4 regions of the Sphingopyxis sp. 550B genome follow, and region 2 is predicted to be linked to each of the others. Evidence: predicted binding sites of a transcription regulator. Region 2 holds the regulator's gene; each other region holds the start of a gene.
What was found. Region 2 encodes LexA, which represses DNA repair genes until DNA is damaged. Its sites were predicted from a motif close to GTTCCNCNCTTGTTCT; they were not measured.
Positions count from the first base shown of each region.

Region 1: uvrA (excinuclease ABC subunit UvrA) is a predicted target of LexA. The motif match lies at 2,065-2,080, and genes of this name have one in related genera.
Region 3: AC2S9W_RS11935 (DUF6771 family protein) is a predicted target of LexA. The motif match lies at 1,525-1,540, and genes of this name have one in related genera.
Region 4: AC2S9W_RS13360 (ATP-dependent helicase) is a predicted target of LexA. The motif match lies at 2,496-2,511, and genes of this name have one in related genera.

Region 1 covers NZ_CM171610.1:2,712,467-2,716,667, forward strand. The annotation lists gene uvrA (excinuclease ABC subunit UvrA) at 1-2,053, opposite strand, end outside; gene AC2S9W_RS12780 (M13 family metallopeptidase) at 2,233-4,201, shown strand, end outside.
Region 2 covers NZ_CM171610.1:3,465,960-3,470,160, forward strand. The annotation lists gene trpD (anthranilate phosphoribosyltransferase) at 1-950, shown strand, start outside; gene trpC (indole-3-glycerol phosphate synthase TrpC) at 982-1,767, shown strand; gene lexA (transcriptional repressor LexA) at 1,867-2,541, shown strand; gene AC2S9W_RS16090 (ComEC/Rec2 family competence protein) at 2,495-4,201, opposite strand, start outside.
Region 3 covers NZ_CM171610.1:2,547,920-2,552,120, forward strand. The annotation lists gene AC2S9W_RS11920 (helix-turn-helix domain-containing protein) at 82-315, shown strand; gene AC2S9W_RS11925 (S26 family signal peptidase) at 308-871, shown strand; gene AC2S9W_RS11930 (lytic transglycosylase domain-containing protein) at 859-1,437, shown strand; gene AC2S9W_RS11935 (DUF6771 family protein) at 1,550-1,744, shown strand; gene AC2S9W_RS11940 (hypothetical protein) at 1,996-2,508, shown strand; gene AC2S9W_RS11945 (AIPR family protein) at 2,836-4,201, shown strand, end outside.
Region 4 covers NZ_CM171610.1:2,846,751-2,850,951, forward strand. The annotation lists gene AC2S9W_RS13360 (ATP-dependent helicase) at 180-2,492, opposite strand; gene AC2S9W_RS13365 (MFS transporter) at 2,648-3,916, shown strand; gene rsmD (16S rRNA (guanine(966)-N(2))-methyltransferase RsmD) at 3,924-4,201, opposite strand, start outside.

The DNA.
Region 1 (4,201 bases), 750 kb from region 2:
GCGGAATCTTCGCGGTGACGTTCCGCAGATTGTTCGCGCGCGCGCCCTTCAGCACCAGGTCGAAGCCGTTGCCGGGGCGGCGATGCGGCGGCACCTCGATCCGGCGCGCGCCGGTCAGATAGGCGGCGGTCAGGCTCTTCTCGTTCGCCAGCACCTGTTCCAGCGTGCCCTCGGCGACCACCTCGCCGCCATGAACGCCGGCGCCGGGGCCCATGTCGACGATATGGTCGGCGGTGCGGATCGCATCCTCGTCATGCTCGACGACGATCACCGTGTTGCCGAGGTTGCGCAGCCGCTTGAGCGTCGCGAGCAACCGGTCGTTGTCGCGCTGGTGGAGGCCGATCGACGGTTCGTCGAGGACGTAGAGGACGCCCGACAGCCCGCTGCCGATCTGGCTGGCGAGGCGGATGCGCTGGCTTTCGCCGCCCGACAGCGTGCCGCTGGTGCGGTTGAGGTTGAGATAGTCGAGCCCGACATTGTTGAGGAAGCCGAGCCGCTCGTTGATCTCCTTGAGGATGGCCTTGGCGATCTGCTTCTGCTGCGCGTTCAATTTCTCTTCGAGCGTGCCGAACCAGTGGAGGGCGTCTGCAACCGACCGCCGCGCCGACTGGCTGATGTCCTCGCCCGCGATCTTCACCGCGAGCGGTTCGGGGCGCAGGCGCGCGCCGTGGCAGGTCTCGCACGGCTGCGCGGTCTGATATTTGCCGAGTTCCTCGCGCGTCCACGCGCTTTCGGTCTGGAGCATGCGGCGGTTGAGGTTTCCGATCACCCCCTCGAACGGCTTGTGCGTGGTATAGGTGCGCTTGCCGTCCCGGAAGGTCAGTTCGACCGGCTTGCCGCCGCTGCCGTAGAGGATGACGAGCTGCACCTCGCCGGGCAGGTCCTGCCACGGCGTTTCGAGGCTGAACCCATAGGCTTTGCCGAGGCTTTCGAGCACCTGCATATAATAAGGGGAGGGCGGGTTCGATTTCGCCCACGGCACCACCGCGCCCTTCTTGAGGCTGAGCGCGTGGTTGGGGACGACAAGGTCGGGATCGAATTCGAGCCGCTCGCCCAACCCGTCGCATGCGGGGCAGGCGCCCTGCGGCGCGTTGAAGCTGAACAGGCGCGGTTCGATCTCGGCGATGGTGAAGCCCGAGACCGGGCAGGCGAATTTCTCGGAAAAGATGATGCGGTTCGACGGTATCCCAACATTCTTCATTCCCGTTCGCCCTGAGCTTGTCGAAGGGCCGCCCTGTTCTTCGGAGGACGGTGCTTCGACAAGCTCAGCACGAACGGACGAACTGGAATCCGTAGTCTTACCATTAGACGACAGCGCCTCCGCCACCGTCGTGTCCGCCAGATCGACATAGGCCAGCCCCTCGGCCAGCTTCAGCGCCGTCTCGAAGCTGTCGGCGAGCCGCGTCTCGATGCCCTCGCGCACCGCGATGCGATCGACGACGACCTCGATGTCATGCTTGTATTTCTTGTCGAGCGCGGGGGCATCCTCGATCGCGTGGAATTCGCCGTCGATGCGGACGCGGGTGAAGCCTTCCTTCTGCCACTGCGCCAGTTCCTTGCGATATTCGCCCTTGCGGCCCCGCACGACGGGGGCGAGCAGATAGGCGCGCGTGCCTTCGGGCAATTCCATTACGCGGTCGACCATCTGGCTGACCGTCTGCGCGCTGATCGGCTCGCCGGTGGCGGGCGAATAGGGGATGCCGACGCGCGCCCATAACAGGCGCATATAGTCGTAAATCTCGGTGACGGTCGCGACGGTCGAGCGCGGGTTGCGGCTCGTCGTCTTCTGCTCGATGCTGATCGCCGGCGACAGACCGTCGATATGTTCGACGTCGGGTTTCTGCATCATCTCGAGGAATTGGCGCGCATAGGCGGACAGGCTCTCGACATAGCGCCGCTGCCCCTCGGCATAGATGGTGTCGAAGGCGAGGCTGGACTTGCCCGACCCGGAAAGGCCGGTGATGACGATCAGGCTGTCGCGCGGCAGGTCGACGTCGACGCCCTTGAGATTATGCTCGCGCGCGCCGCGCACCGAAATGTGGGTGAGACTCATGGGAGGGGTGTGTTCCAGATTTGTTCTCGACGCGCAAGAGGCGAGCGTCGCCTCTTAAATAGGAAGCACGAAGGTGGCCCGCAATGCGACGATCGACGCGAACTTTCCACCAACCCGCCGAACCCTTCGACCAATGTTCGCCCGCTCGCTTGACCCCCTGCCGCCAAGGGCGAACAAGCATGGCATATCCGCCGTCCGACCGCGACGGCGTGCGAAACGGGGAGAAGAAGATGAAGTCGATCCACATGGGGGCGGCGATGCTGGCGATGGCCGCGATGCTGGCGGGGATGCCGGCGCCGGCGCGCGATACGACGGCGTCTGCCGCAGCGGCAGATGCGGACGCGGCGTCGCTTCGGGCGCTGACCTTCGGGGCGTGGGGCGTCGACCTGTCGGCGCGCGATCCGTCGGTGAAGCCGGGCGACGATTTCGACCGATATGCCAACGGCGGCTGGTCCGCGCGCACCGAGATTCCGGCCGACCAGCCGTCGGCGGGGGTCGATTACGACGTCTATAATCTGACCCAGCGCCAGCTCCGCCAACTGGTGACGGGCGCACCGGCGATCAGCCAGCTCGGTGGCCTCTACCAGAGTTTCATGGACGAAGCGCGGGTCGAGGCACTGGGCAGCAAACCGCTGATGGTCGACATCGCCAGGGTGCGGGCGATCGGGGACAAGAGCGCGATGGCGCGCTTCATGGGGCAATCGCAGGGCGCCTTCGGTTTCAGCGTCGTTTCCGGCGAGCCCTATGCCGACTCGGCCGATCCGACGACGAACGTGCTGTGGCTCGGCCAGAGCGGATTGGGGCTGCCCGACCGCGAATATTATCTGTCGGACGATTTCCAGGCGCAGCGCGATGCCTATCGCGCCTATATCGTGCGGACGATGACGATGATCGGCGATCCGGCGCCCGAAAAGGCGGCGGATGCGATCCTGGCGTTCGAAACCGGAATCGCCCGGGCGAGCTGGCCGATCGCCGACCGCCGCGACCTCGGCAAGATCAACAATCCGATGTCGTCCGACGAACTGGCCGCCTATGCGCCCGGACTCGACTGGGCGGCCTGGTTCGCCGGCGCCGGGATCGCGCCTCAGAAGCGCATCATCGTCAACGAAAACACCGCCGTTCGCGACATCGCTGCTCTCTATGCGAAGACGCCGCTCGACACGATCAAGGCGTGGCAGCAGTTCCACGTCGCCGACAATGCGGCGAACTATCTGTCGAAGGACTGGGTCGACAGCCGGTTCGAATTCACCAAGGCGATGAGCGGTGTCGCGGAGTTGCGGCCGCGCTGGAAACGGGGCCTGCGGCTCGTCGACGGCAGCCTCGGCGAACTGGTCGGCGAAACCTATGCCCACGCCTATTTCCCGCCGAGCGCCAAGGCGGAAATGGAGAAGCTCGTCGCGAATCTGAAGCTGGCGATGGCCGACCGCATCCGCGCCAACGACTGGATGGCGCCCGCGACAAAGGAGGCGGCGCTCGCCAAGCTCGCACGGATGGACGTGATGGTCGGCTACCCCGACAAGTGGCGCGACTATTCGGGACTGAAGATCGATCCTGCCGACCTCTATGGCAACGTCGAACGCAGCGCCGCTTTCGAATATGCCTATCTGCTATCCGACCTCGGCAAGCCGGTCGATCGCAAGAAATGGGCGATGAACCCGCAGGAAGTGAACGCCTATAACGGCGGGCTGGAAAACAAGATCGTCTTTCCCGCCGGCATTCTTCAGGCGCCCTTCTTCAGCGAGTCCGTCGACGACGCGGTCAACTATGGCGCGATCGGGGCGGTGATCGGGCACGAGATCGTGCACGGCTTCGACGACCAGGGACGCAAGATCGATGCCGAAGGCGCGGTGCGCGACTGGTGGACCGCCGAGGACGCCGCGCGCTTCGAGGCGCAGGCGAAAGGGTTCGGCGCGCAATATGCGACCTATGAGGCGGCACCGGGCGCCTTCATCAATCCCGAACTGACGATGGGAGAGAATATCGCCGACCTGGGCGGGCTGGAGATCGCCTATGATGCCTACCACCGCTCGTTGGGCGGCAAGGAGGCACCGGTCATCGACGGGCTGACCGGCGACCAGCGCTTCTTCCTCGCTTTCGCGCAGGCGTGGCGCAACAAGGCGCGCGACGATGCGATCAAGCAGCAGGTGG
Region 2 (4,201 bases):
ACGAGGCGGCGCATGCCTTCGCAACGATGCTCGACGGCGGCGGCCGCGACGAGGAGGTGGCCGGCTTCCTCTCCGCGCTTTCGGATCGCGGCGAGACGATGATCGAGATCGCCGCCGCGGCGCAGGCGATGCGCGAGCGGCTGATCCCGATCCAGGCGCCCGCGGGCGCGATCGACGTCTGCGGCACCGGCGGTGACGGCCACCACACGCTCAACGTCTCGACCGCGGTGTCGATCGTCGTCGCGGCGTGCGAGGTTCCCGTCGCAAAGCACGGGAATCGCGCCGCTTCCTCGAAATCCGGCGCGGCCGACACGCTCGAGGCGCTCGGGCTCGACATGGAGCGCGCCGGGCGGATGGCGGAGGCGCAGCTCGCCGACCTCGGCATCTGTTTCCTCTTTGCCGCCAACCATCATCCGGCGATGAAGCGCATCCAGCCGATCCGTCAGGCGCTGGCGCGCCGCACCATCTTCAACCTGATGGGGCCGCTCGCCAATCCGGCGCGCGTGACGCGCCAGCTCATCGGCATCGCGCGCCCCGCCTATGTTCCGGTCTATGCCGAAGCGCTGCACCGGCTCGGCACCGACCATTCGCGCGTCATTTCGGGCGACGAAGGGCTCGACGAGCTGTCGCTCGCGGGCGGTAACGAGGTGGCGGTGGTGACGCCCGACGGCGTGCAGATGCAGCGCAGCACCGCGGCCGACGCCGGTCTGCCCTCGCATCCGATCGCTGCGATCCGCGGCGGCGACGCCAGCTATAATGCCAGGGCCTTGCGCGACCTGCTGCGGGGCGAGCACGGCGCCTATCGCGACGCGGTGCTCTACAACGCCGCCGAGGCGCTTGTCGTCGCGGGCGCGGTCGACAGCCTCGTCGACGGGGTCGAGGAAGCCGCCGAGGCGATCGACAAGGGGCTTGCCAACGCGCTGCTCGATTGCTGGATCGCCTACCGATGAATGACGCCCAGCGCCCGGAAAAGCATTCCATATGAACAAATTGACCGAAATCCTCGCCACCAAGGCCGAAGAGGTCGCCGAGCGCCGCAAGAGCCGATCGGTGACGCAGCTTGATGCGATCGACGCGGGCGCGGTGCGTGGCTTCGCGGCGGCTCTCGAGGCGAAGATCGCGGCGGGCGGCTTCGGCCTGATCGCCGAAATCAAAAAAGCTTCGCCTTCCAAGGGCCTGATCCGCAAGGATTTCAATCCGGCGGACCATGCGCGCGCTTATGAAGCCGGCGGCGCGGCGTGCCTGTCGGTGCTCACCGACGCGCCGTGGTTCCAGGGGCATGAGGAATTTCTGATCGCCGCGCGCACCGCCTGCAACCTGCCGGTGCTGCGCAAGGATTTCATGATCGACCCGTGGCAGGTCGCCGAAGCGCGCTCGATCGGCGCCGACGCGATCCTGATCATCGTCGCCGCCCTCGACGACGGGCCGATGCGCGAGATCGAGGCGGCCGCCCTCGAACGCGGCATGGACGTGCTGGTCGAAGTGCACGACGAGGCCGAGCTCGACCGCGCACTCACCCACCTCCGATCGCGCCTGATCGGCGTCAACAACCGCGATCTTCGTACCTTCGAGACCGACCTTGCCGTCACCGAACGGCTTGCGAAGCGCGTTCCACCGGGCACGTTGCTCGTCGGCGAAAGCGGCATCGCCGCCCATGCCGACTGCCAGCGCCTCGCCCGGAGCGGCGTCCATGCCTTTCTGGTCGGCGAAAGCCTGATGCGGCAGGCGGACGTGACCGTAGCGACGCGGACGTTGCTGGAGGGCTGACGGCGTCCACGGCTCAAGCCGCTCCGTCATCGCTTGACAAGTTCCGCTCTGTTCCACTATCGTTCTCTATATGTCCATTGACAGCATGGAGACCGAGAGATGTTGACCGCGAAGCAGCACGAACTGCTCCACTTCATCCAGCAGCGCCTCGACGCGAGCGGAATTTCGCCTTCGTTCGAGGAGATGAAGGATGCGCTCGGGCTCAAGTCGAAATCGGGCATCCACCGGCTGATCAGCGCACTCGAGGAGCGGGGCTTCCTGCGCCGCCTGCCCAATCGCGCCCGCGCGCTGGAAGTGCTCAAGCTGCCCGAGGCGGCGAAGGCGCCGGCGCGCGACACCGTCGTGCCGCTGCGCAAGCCGGCGCCGGCGTTGAAGCCGATCGCCGCCAACGACATCATCGAGGTCCCGCTGCACGGCCGCATCGCCGCCGGCGTGCCGATTGAGGCGTTCGAGGATCACAACCAGCTTTCGGTTCCCGCCGCGCTGCTTGGCGCGGGCGAGCATTATGCGCTCGAAGTGTCGGGCGATTCGATGGTCGAAGCGGGGATTCTCGACGGCGACTATGCGCTGATCCAGAAGGCGAACACCGCGCGCGAAGGCGATATCGTCGTCGCGCTCGTCGACGGACAGGATGCGACGCTCAAATATTTCCGCCGCGAAGGGCCGATGATCCGGCTCGATCCCGCGAACAGCGCCTATGAACCGCAGCGCTACGAGGCCGAGCGCGTCATCGTGCAGGGCCGCCTGTCGGGATTGCTTCGTCGTTACCACTGACCTGTTGCGGTCGCCGCCACGGATGCGCGTCGCCGGCGCGCAGCGCGGTGGCGACATGCGGTCGCTCGCCCAGATAGAGCGCAAGACCGCCGCTCGCTTCCAGACTGTCGCGGTCGATCGTCAGCCAGCGCCCGATGCATTCGCGTGGCAGCCAGCGGTCGCTGATCACCACGTCGGCCGCGGCGCAGGCGGCGGCCATGGCGCGGCCATCGATGCGGTCGCGGCCACGCGCGGCGAGGATGATGCGCCGTGTCGCGCCCTGCCCCTGCCGCCAGCGGCAGAAATCGGCGTTGCATTCGACATGGTCGAGATCGGCGAGCGCGGTGAAGGGGACGTCGATCCCTGCCGCTTCGGCCATCGAATCGCGGATATAGTCCCCCGCCCGCGCGCGTAGCAGCGCATAGCCGCCGCCGGGAACGGCCGCGGCGATGTGGCGTCCGTCGCCGGAGATCAGCAGGTCGGGACGCGGCTGCGCGAGCAGGATGGCGGCCCCCGCCAGCAGCGGCGCCACCCCGGCGAGCCGCCAGCGCGTCTGCCACAGCAGCAGCCACAGGCCGCCGAACAGCGCAAGCGCGAAACCGCCCGGCGGAAAGCTGGGCAGCGTCGCGACGGCTCCCGGCGCCGAAGCGACCCGGTGGGCGAGCGCGATCAGCAACCGCAGCGCCTGTTCGGCGACCCACCAGAAGGGCGCGCCGAGCCCGACGCCGTCGAACAGCAGCGCCAGCGCCTCCATCGGCATGATGACGAAGGTCGTCAGCGGGATCGCGACGATATTGGCGAGCGCGCCGTAAAGCCCCGCCTTGTGGAAATGGAACAGCGCGATCGGCGCCAGCGCGACCTCGACGACCAGCCCCGTCAGTAGCAATCCCGCCGCGGCGCGCAGCAGACGAAGCGCCGTGCCTTCGTCGCGCCGCGCCAGGAACGTGCGCATCCAGCGGCTTTCGTGCAATGCGATGATCGCCGTCACCGCGGCGAAGCTGAGCTGGAAGCTGGGTCCGGCGAGTGCTTCGGGGCGCCACAGCAGCACGAGCAGCGCACCCGCCGCGACGAGGCGCAGCGTGATCGCCTCGCGCCCCATCAGGAAGGCGGCGAGCACGAGCAGCGCCGCGATCAACGAACGCAGCGTCGGCACTTCCGCTCCGGCAAGCCAGGTATAGCCCGCCCCGGCCAGCGCCGCCGCGGCGGCGGCCAGCGGCAACACATGCCCCGCCAGCGCGAGGCGCCGGCTCAGCCCGAGCAGCCGCATCGCGAGCAGCATCACGAAACCGATCACCGCGGTCACGTGCAGGCCGCTGATCGACAGCAGGTGCGCAAGCCCGCTGCGGCGCATCGCCTCGTCATCCGTCTCGGCGATCGCGCCACGGTCGCCGGTGACGAGCGCCGCGGCGACACCGCCGGGCGATCCCGGCACCGCGGTGTGGATATGTGCGCTGAGCCGCGCGCGCAGCGGCTGGCGTCGCTCGCCCGCTCCGGGCGCGCGCGCGACCTCTCCCAGCACCGTCCCGACCGCACCGATGCCGTCGAACCAGGCGCGCTGGGCGAAGTCGTAGCCGCCGGGCAGGTTGGCCGCCGGCGGCGGCATCAGCCGCGCGCGCAGGCCGATCGACTCGCCGGGCGCGATCCCCGCCGCGCGCTCGCCGCTCAGCGTCAGCCGGACCCG
Region 3 (4,201 bases), 920 kb from region 2:
CGAATCCGACACCTCCGCGGTGCTGCGCCATCGCCCATGTTTCCGGTTTCGCCGACGTGGCGCCGCGGAGCAGGAATCAGCATGGAAGAGCAGGACAGCATCGAACGGGCGAAGGAGGCCAGGCGCGGCTCTCCCTTTCTAAGTCCCAAACAGGCCGCCCATTATCTCGGCGTCTCGCTGCGCACCTTGCAGGTGCATCGCACCAACGGCACCGGGCCGCGCTTTTTCCGGCCCTGCCAGCGCGTCCGATACCATATCGACGACCTCGATGCCTGGTCGCGCAGCACCGTCAAAGCGGGCGCGGGCCGTGACTGATCGCGCCGCCATAGACCCGGTCGCGGGGCCGCTGCTGCGCCCCGCCCATCCGAAACGCTTGCTGGGCTGGAGCATTGCGCTCGGCGGTCTGGCCGGCGCGCTTGTCTCGACCCTGCTGATCGAACCGCGCCCGTGGCTGCTATGGAACGCCAGCGCCAGTGCGCCGGTCGGCCTTTATGCGGTCGGCGAGGCCGCGCCGCTCGCGCGCGGCGACATGGTGATCGCGCACGTTCCGGTCGGGTTTCGGATGTTTGCGGCGCGGCGCCATTATCTTCCAGCGAACGTGCCGCTGGTGAAGCGCGTTGCCGCTGTGCCGGGCGATGAGGTCTGCGCCGTTGGCGCGCGCGTGATGGTCAACGGGCGGCTTGTCGCGCGCCGGCTCGATCGCGACGGTGCCGGTCGGCCGATGCCGTGGTGGTCGGGATGCGCCGAGTTGGGGACGGGCGAGGTTTTCCTGTTGATGACCGATAGCCGCGCGTCGTTCGACGGGCGCTATTTCGGCGTTACGGAGGCGGACGATGTTGTCGGCAAGGCGCGGCTGATATGGCGGCGGTGAGGGTCGCTCTTGCCGCGCTGGCGCTGGTCGCGGCTTCGCCCGCCGAAGCGCAGTCGGTCGATCGTTGGCGACCCTATATCGAAGAGGCATCGGCGCGCTACGGCGTTCCCGTTGCATGGATCGAGCGCGTGATGCGCGCCGAAAGCGGCGGACGCACGACGCTGGACGGGCGCCCGATCGTCAGTCGCGCCGGGGCGATGGGCCTCATGCAGCTCATGCCGGGGACATGGGCGGACATGCGCGCGCGGCTCGGCTTGGGGAACGATCCGCACGCGCCCCGCGACAACATCCTGGCGGGAACCTATTATCTGCGGCTCATGTATGACCGCTTCGGTTATCCCGGCCTGTTCGGAGCCTACAACGCGGGGCCGGCGCGCTATTCGGCCTGGCTCGCGGGGCGGTCGGACCTACTCGGCGAGACGCGCGCTTATATGGTGAGCGTCGCAGGCCGGCGCGGATCGTCGGTTGCGGCGCCGCCCGCCGCCCTGTTTGCCGCTCGATCGCGACCGATCGCCGAAGCGGAAGCGCGCGAAGCGTCGCCGCCAATCTTTTTCATTCGCCGCTAAACGGCGATAATTCGCGCGCCCTTGGCAATCGGAAGCGGCCCCACCGCGCGCCGCGCCATCGGCCCATCGCGTTCCTCTTGCGTTATTGTTCTCTCTATGTTCTCATTTGGCAATGGAGCAGATAGACACGAATCGAATCGCCGAAACCATCCTCACCGCGCCGGGTTGGGCGCGCGTCGGCATCACGGCGCCGGCGCCTCATATCCGGTCCGATGCCGCTCAGGAGTTGGCGCGCGCGGTTGTTGCGGCGATCGAGAAACATGACCCTGGTGCGACGTCCGCAGACCAACCAGCACTGCCACTATAAGCAGCGGCTTGCTGGCCAACCTGCCATGCGAAGGCTGGCCGTCTCTTGAAGGAATTCTCTGCAGCGATGCCAAGGCGAGACATATAATTTGGGCAAAGATCGCTATGTATATAATTGTAAATCAATATAATATATGAATGTCTTTGCCGCCATAGTGACATCTTCTGCCAATTGACAATATGATAAGAAGCTTTCCCTATTCGGGCTGTCGCAGAACAATCGCGTCGTCGCGGTTGAGGGGGAGTGAGTTCATGAAAATCTTGATTTCTATCGGCGCGGCCGCTGCGCTTGCCGCCGTACCGGCGATCGCGCAGTCGACCGGCGACGCGCCCGCCGTGACCCAGCCCGCGCCGCGTACGATCACTTTGCCGGTCAACACATTGGTCCAGGTGACGCCGGCCAATGAAATCACCTCCAAGAAGATGAAGGAAGGGACCACGCGCGAATTTCTCGTCGTCAATGATGTCGAATATCAAGGCGTCGTCGTCATTCCTCGCGGTTCGCCGGTCGGGGCCCAGGTGACATGGCGGACGGGCAAAGGAATCGTTGGAAAATCAGCGAAATTCGAGCTGTCCTTCGATTGGGTTCGCGTTGGTCAGGCGAATTACAAGCTGCGCGGAATGCACCGGCAGGAAGGCCGCGGCAACACCGCGGGCGCGCTGCTTGGGGCTGCGATCATTACCGGTAAATCGGCAACCATGGTTCCAGGCCAGATCGTCAATGTCTTCACTGCCGAACCGATCATGACTACCAGATACCAGTGATCGCGCTCCTTCTCGCCTCGATTGTACCCGCTGGCCAGTCCTTCAATTGCACCCCGACAGCGGTGTGGGATGGTGACGGCCCGATCTGGTGCGCCGAAGGGCCGCATATCAGGCTGTCAGGGATTGCCGCGCGTGAAATGGACGGCTCGTGCATCCGTGTCCGCAAAAGGCACCGACCTCTCCTCCAAGGTGAGGATTGCCGTGGTGCGAATCTGGAGCGAGCGAATTCATGGCCGCCGACTGTCCATCAAAAGCTTGCATCGATTCTTAAGCGTGGCCAACCTAAACTTCTCAAGACGTTGTCGATTCAAAAATGGGGTAATTTGAATGCCATCGAGCAGCGGCGAAAACTTGTTGAGCCCTGAGCTCGCCGTATCAGATTTTGATGCTTTTCCGGATGAAGAAATCGATTTTGCTGTCGATTCATCTGGGCTGCTTGCTGAGGCGCAAGTGATCGATGACTTGCAGATATTTCCTGGCGTATTTGATTCAGGTACAGGAAAGGCGTCAATTGTCGGGGGGTATCTGGATGAAGATGCTGAGGTTCTTACCGTATTCAATCTGATTGCGGCTGAGCCAAACGCACGACTGACGCTTGCGCAGGTCAGGAACGTTGCCGATCAGTCGGTCAGACTGTACCGCCAAGCCAGCCGTGTTTCTCAGATCACGAGTATTCCGCCAGAGCTTCAGGAGTTCAGTCGGCAGATTGATGCTGCGCATGGGCATATTTCTCTGATCCGACTGGTGCTCGTGACGCGTGGTATTGCACCGGCAAAGAGCCTCGAAGACTATGTAATTGAGGGGACAAAGGTTCGAGTCGACATATTTGACAGTATCCGGTTAAGCCGCGCCGCCGGATCGTCGGTGTCCCGAGAGGATATCGAAGTAAATTTCGAAGAACTGACCGGATCGCCGCTGAGCTGCTTGGCCGTACGCGAACGGGACGGTTCCGATTTTGATACATATCTGGCCGCCATACCTGGCAATGCGCTTTGCTCCATGTATGCTGAATTCAATACCCGACTTCTCGAATTGAACGTTCGCGCATTTCTCGGCGTCCGCGGCAAGAAGACAGCAAATGCCGGCCTGAGGGAAACGCTGCTAAAGGAGCCCGGACACTTTCTGGCATATAACAATGGCATCGTTGCCACGGTGGACGAATTGGAGCTGACACCTGATCGGCTCGGGATCAAATCTTTGAGAGGGCTGCAGATCGTCAATGGGGGCCAGACCACGGCATCATTGCATCGGGCCAAGGTCAAAGATGGGGCCAATCTCGATGATGTGCTTGTTCCAGCAAAGATAATTCATGTGCGGTCTGGGGGTGAAATGCTCGACCAGATGGTTGCACGTATATCGAAATCAGCGAACACCCAGAACACGGTGCAACCGGCCGACTTTTCGGCAAACGACCCCTTTCATCGTGAAGTGGAGAATTTGGCAAATAACACTTGGTCACCAGATGGACGTGCTCGCTGGTTCTACGAACGTGCCCGGGGAACCTACGGTGTGGCGGAAGGCATAGCCGAGGCGAAGGCTGATACGCGTCGATCCTTTAGGGCCGAGACGCCGAAGGAGCGCCGCTTCGACAAGACCCAGCTGGCCCGATATCTCAACGCTTGGGAAGGCAGGCCTTTCGAAGTTGCTGCCGGGGCGCAGAAAAATTTCCAGTTCTTCATGCAAAGATTGAAGC
Region 4 (4,201 bases), 620 kb from region 2:
TGCCGGCGCTCTCCTCAGAGCGGGATGACATCGACTGGAACCGTCATTGCGAGCGGCGAAGCCGCGCGGCAATCCAGAGTGGCGGTAACGGCCCTGGATTGCTTCGCTTCGCTCGCAATGACGAAGTGTCGATCCAATACATGAAGGACGGAACGTCCCCCATCGTCCCGCCCACGCCCTCAGGCGGCGCGGACGAAGCCGTCGAGGACCCGCTTGGTGCCCGCCTGCTCGAATTCGACCTCCAGCTTGTTGCCGTCAACGTCGATGATCCGACCGTAACCGAATTTCTCGTGAAACACGCGCATGCCGATCGCCAGGTCGGCGCGCGGCTTCGCGCCGACCGAGGCGGCGGGGGCGCCTTCGCTCGGCGCAGGGGCCCGGGTGATGGTCGAGGACGCGGCCAGCGCGCGCTGCCATGCCGGGCCGCGGGTCGCCGTGCGTGCCGGGCTCTGCGTCGCGACATGCGCGAACGGGTCGCCTTGCGCCGACCAGTTGGCGCGCCAAAGCGACGCGCCGCCGCCGAAGCTGTTCTTGCTGTCGACGAACTCGGGCGGAATCTCCGCGATGAAGCGGCTCGGAATGCTGCTCATCCACTGGCCGTAGATGCGGCGGTTGGCGGCGTGATAGATGCTCGCGCGCTGCCGGGCGCGGGTGATCGCGACATAGGCGAGGCGGCGCTCCTCCTCCAGGCTCGCGGTGCCGCCCTCGTCCATCGCGCGCTGCGACGGAAAGACGCCGTCTTCCCATCCGGCGAGGAAGACATGATCGAATTCGAGGCCTTTCGCGGCGTGGATCGTCATGATGGTGACGGTCTCCGTCTGGTCGTCGTTGTCGCGGTCCATGACGAGGCTGACATGCTCGAGGAAGGCTTCAAGCGAATCATATTCCTCCATCGCGCGGACGAGTTCGGAGAGGTTCTCGAGGCGCCCCGCCGCTTCGGCGCTGCGGTCGGCCTGAAGCATCGCGGTGTAGCCCGATTCGTCGAGGATCAGCTGGGTCAGCTCGGGGTGCGGCAGGTCGTTCGCCTTCGCCTGCCAGCTGCGCATCATCGCGACGAAGTTCGCGAGCTGGCGGCGCGCCTGCGGGGTCAGCTCGTCGGTCTCGGTGATCCGCGCCGCGGCATGGAACAGCGGCGTGCGCTCGATCCGGGCGAACTGGTGGATGCGCGACACCGCCTTGTCGCCGAGCCCGCGCTTCGGCACGTTGACGATCCGTTCGAAGGCCAGGTCGTCGGCGCTCGACTGGACGAGGCGCAGATAGGCGAGCGCGTCGCGAATCTCCGCGCGTTCGTAGAAGCGGTAGCCGCCGACGATGCGGTAGGGGAGGCCGATGGCGATGAAGCGATCCTCGAACTCGCGGGTCTGGAACTGCGCGCGGACGAGGATGGCGGCGCGGTCGAGGCTGGTGCCGCGGCGCTGGAGGTCTTCGAGCTCCTCGCCGATCCGCCGCGCTTCCTCGGGGCCGTCCCAGACGCCGACCACCCGGACCTTGTCGCCCGCGTCGAGATCGGTCCACAGCGTCTTGCCGAGCCGCCCCGAATTCTGGGCGATCAGCGCCGAGGCGGCGGCAAGGATCTGCGGGGTCGAGCGGTAATTCTGTTCGAGGCGGATCACGGTCGCGCCGGGGAAATCCTTTTCGAAACGCAGGATGTTCGCCACCTCGGCGCCGCGCCACGAATAGATCGACTGGTCGTCGTCGCCGACGCAGCAGATGTTCTTGCGCGCCTGCGCGAGAAGGCGGAGCCAGAGATACTGGCTGGCGTTGGTGTCCTGATATTCGTCGACGAGGATATATTTGAAGCGCTGCTGATACTGTTCGAGCACGTCGCGGTGCGTCTTCAATATCACCAGCATGTGGAGCAGCAGGTCGCCGAAATCGCAGGCGTTCAGCGTCTTGAGCCGCGCCTGATAAAGGGCATAGAAATGCTGCCCCTTGCCATCGGCATAGGCTTCGCGGTCCGCGGCGTCGAGGTCGGGCGGGGTCAGGCCGCGGTTCTTCCACTTGTCGATCAGCCCCGCGAGCTGGCGCGCCGGCCAGCGCTTCTCGTCGAGCCCTTCGGTCTGGATGAGCTGCTTGAGAACGCGAAGCTGGTCGTCGGTGTCGAGGATGGTGAAATTGCTCTGCAGTCCCACCAGTTCGGCGTGACGGCGCAGCATCTTCGCCGCGATGCTGTGAAAGGTGCCGAGCCACGGCATCCCCTCGACCGCGTCGCCGATCATCCGGCCGATGCGCTCGCGCATCTCGCGCGCCGCCTTGTTGGTGAAGGTGACGGCCAGGATTTCGGACGGCCACGCGCGCCGCGTCGCGATGATGTGCGCCAGCCGCGCCGTCAGCGCCGCCGTCTTGCCGGTGCCTGCCCCTGCGAGCATCAGCACCGGGCCTTCGGTGGTCAGCACCGCCTGCCGCTGCGGGCCGTTCAGCCCCTGCAGATAGGGCGGGTCCGATGGGTGCGGCGGGGGAAGATCGGGCGGGGAGGCTGGGCGGCTGTTCACGCGCGAACGATTAGGGAACGGCGCCGATGCTGTCCAGTGCAAGGCGGCGGGACGCGGCGGCGCTGCGCGGCGGACGGTCTTTGGTCTTGCGCCGGAGCGCATGATCCGTTCAAAGCGACCCGCCATCACGAAGGGAAGGGGCGCCGCCCGTGGATCTGACACCCTATCGCGCGCAGGCGCGCATCCTGACCGCGAGCCTCGTCGGGACCGCGGTCGAATTCTACGATTTCTACATCTACGGCACCGCCGCGGCGCTGGTGTTCGGGCCGCTGTTCTTTCCATCCGAATCACCCTCGGCGCAGTTGATGCTGAGCTTCATGAGCTTCGGGCTCGCTTTCCTGGCGCGGCCCGTCGGGGCGATCGTCTTCGGCCATTACGGCGACCGCATCGGCCGCAAGTCGACGCTCGTCGCCTCGCTGATGCTGATGGGCGCCTCGACGCTGCTGATCGCGTTCCTGCCGACCTATGCGATGGTCGGCTGGGTCGCGCCGCTGCTGCTGTGCATCCTGCGTTTCGGGCAGGGGTTCGGGCTCGGCGGCGAGTGGGGCGGGGCGGCGCTGCTGGCGGTCGAGAATGCGCCGCCGGGCTGGCGTGCGCGCTTCGGCATGTTTCCGCAGCTCGGCGCGCCGGTCGGCTTCATCGCCGCCAACGGCCTGTTCCTGCTGCTCGGCCTGTGGCTCAGCGATGCGGAGTTCGCGGCGTGGGGCTGGCGCATCCCCTTTCTCGTCTCGGCGGTGCTCGTCGGGCTCGGGCTCTGGGTGCGGCTCAAGATCGGTGAGACGCCGGCCTTCGCCGACGCACTGGAAAGGCAGGCGCCCGTCGCGGTGCCGCTGGGCGAGCTGTTCCGCCGCCACCTCGTCCCGACGCTCGCGGGCACTTTCGCGGTCGTCGCCTGCTTCGCGATCTTCTATCTCGCGACCAGCTTCGCGCTGGCCCACGGGACGACGGCGCTCGGCTATCCGAAGGAGCAGTTCCTGCTGATCCAGCTCGGCGCGATCCTCTTCATGGCGGTGGGGATCGTCTATGCCGGCTACCCGAGCGACGCGGTCAGCGCGCAGCGGGTGCTGACCTGGGGGTGCGGCGCGACGATCCTGATCGGGCTGCTGTTCGGGCCGTCGCTGGCGTCGCAATCGTGGCCGCTCATCTTCCTCGGGCTCGCGGCATCGCTGTTCGTCATGGGGCTGGTCTATGGCCCGCTCGGCAGCTGGCTGACCGCGCTGTTCCCCGTCGAGGTGCGCTACACCGGCGCGTCCGTCGCCTTCAACGTCGGCGGCATATTGGGCGGCGCGCTGGCGCCGATCATCGCGCAGGCGCTCGGCGACTGGGGCGGGACGCAGGTCGTCGGCCTCTATCTGGCGCTGGCCGGGGTCGTCAGCTGGATCGGGCTGCTGATGGTGCGCCGGCAGGGCGCCGCCGCCGGCTGAACGATGGTCAGGCGCGGCGCAGCAGGGTCAGCTTCGCCTTGCCGACGCGGCGCTCCGCCTCGATTCCGAAGCCGGGGACATCGACCGCTTCCCGGTCGGCGGTCTCGATCGAAACCCAGCTGTCGGGGCCGGCCCAGCCGAGGCGGGCCAGCTTGTCGAGCGCGACGCTGCCGGCGCCGGTGCCATAGGGCGCGTCGAACAGCAGCAGGTCGCAGGCGCGCGGCGCGGGACCGAGGGAAAGGACCGATCCGGCGCGAATCTCGGCGCGCTGCCCCGCACCCAGTG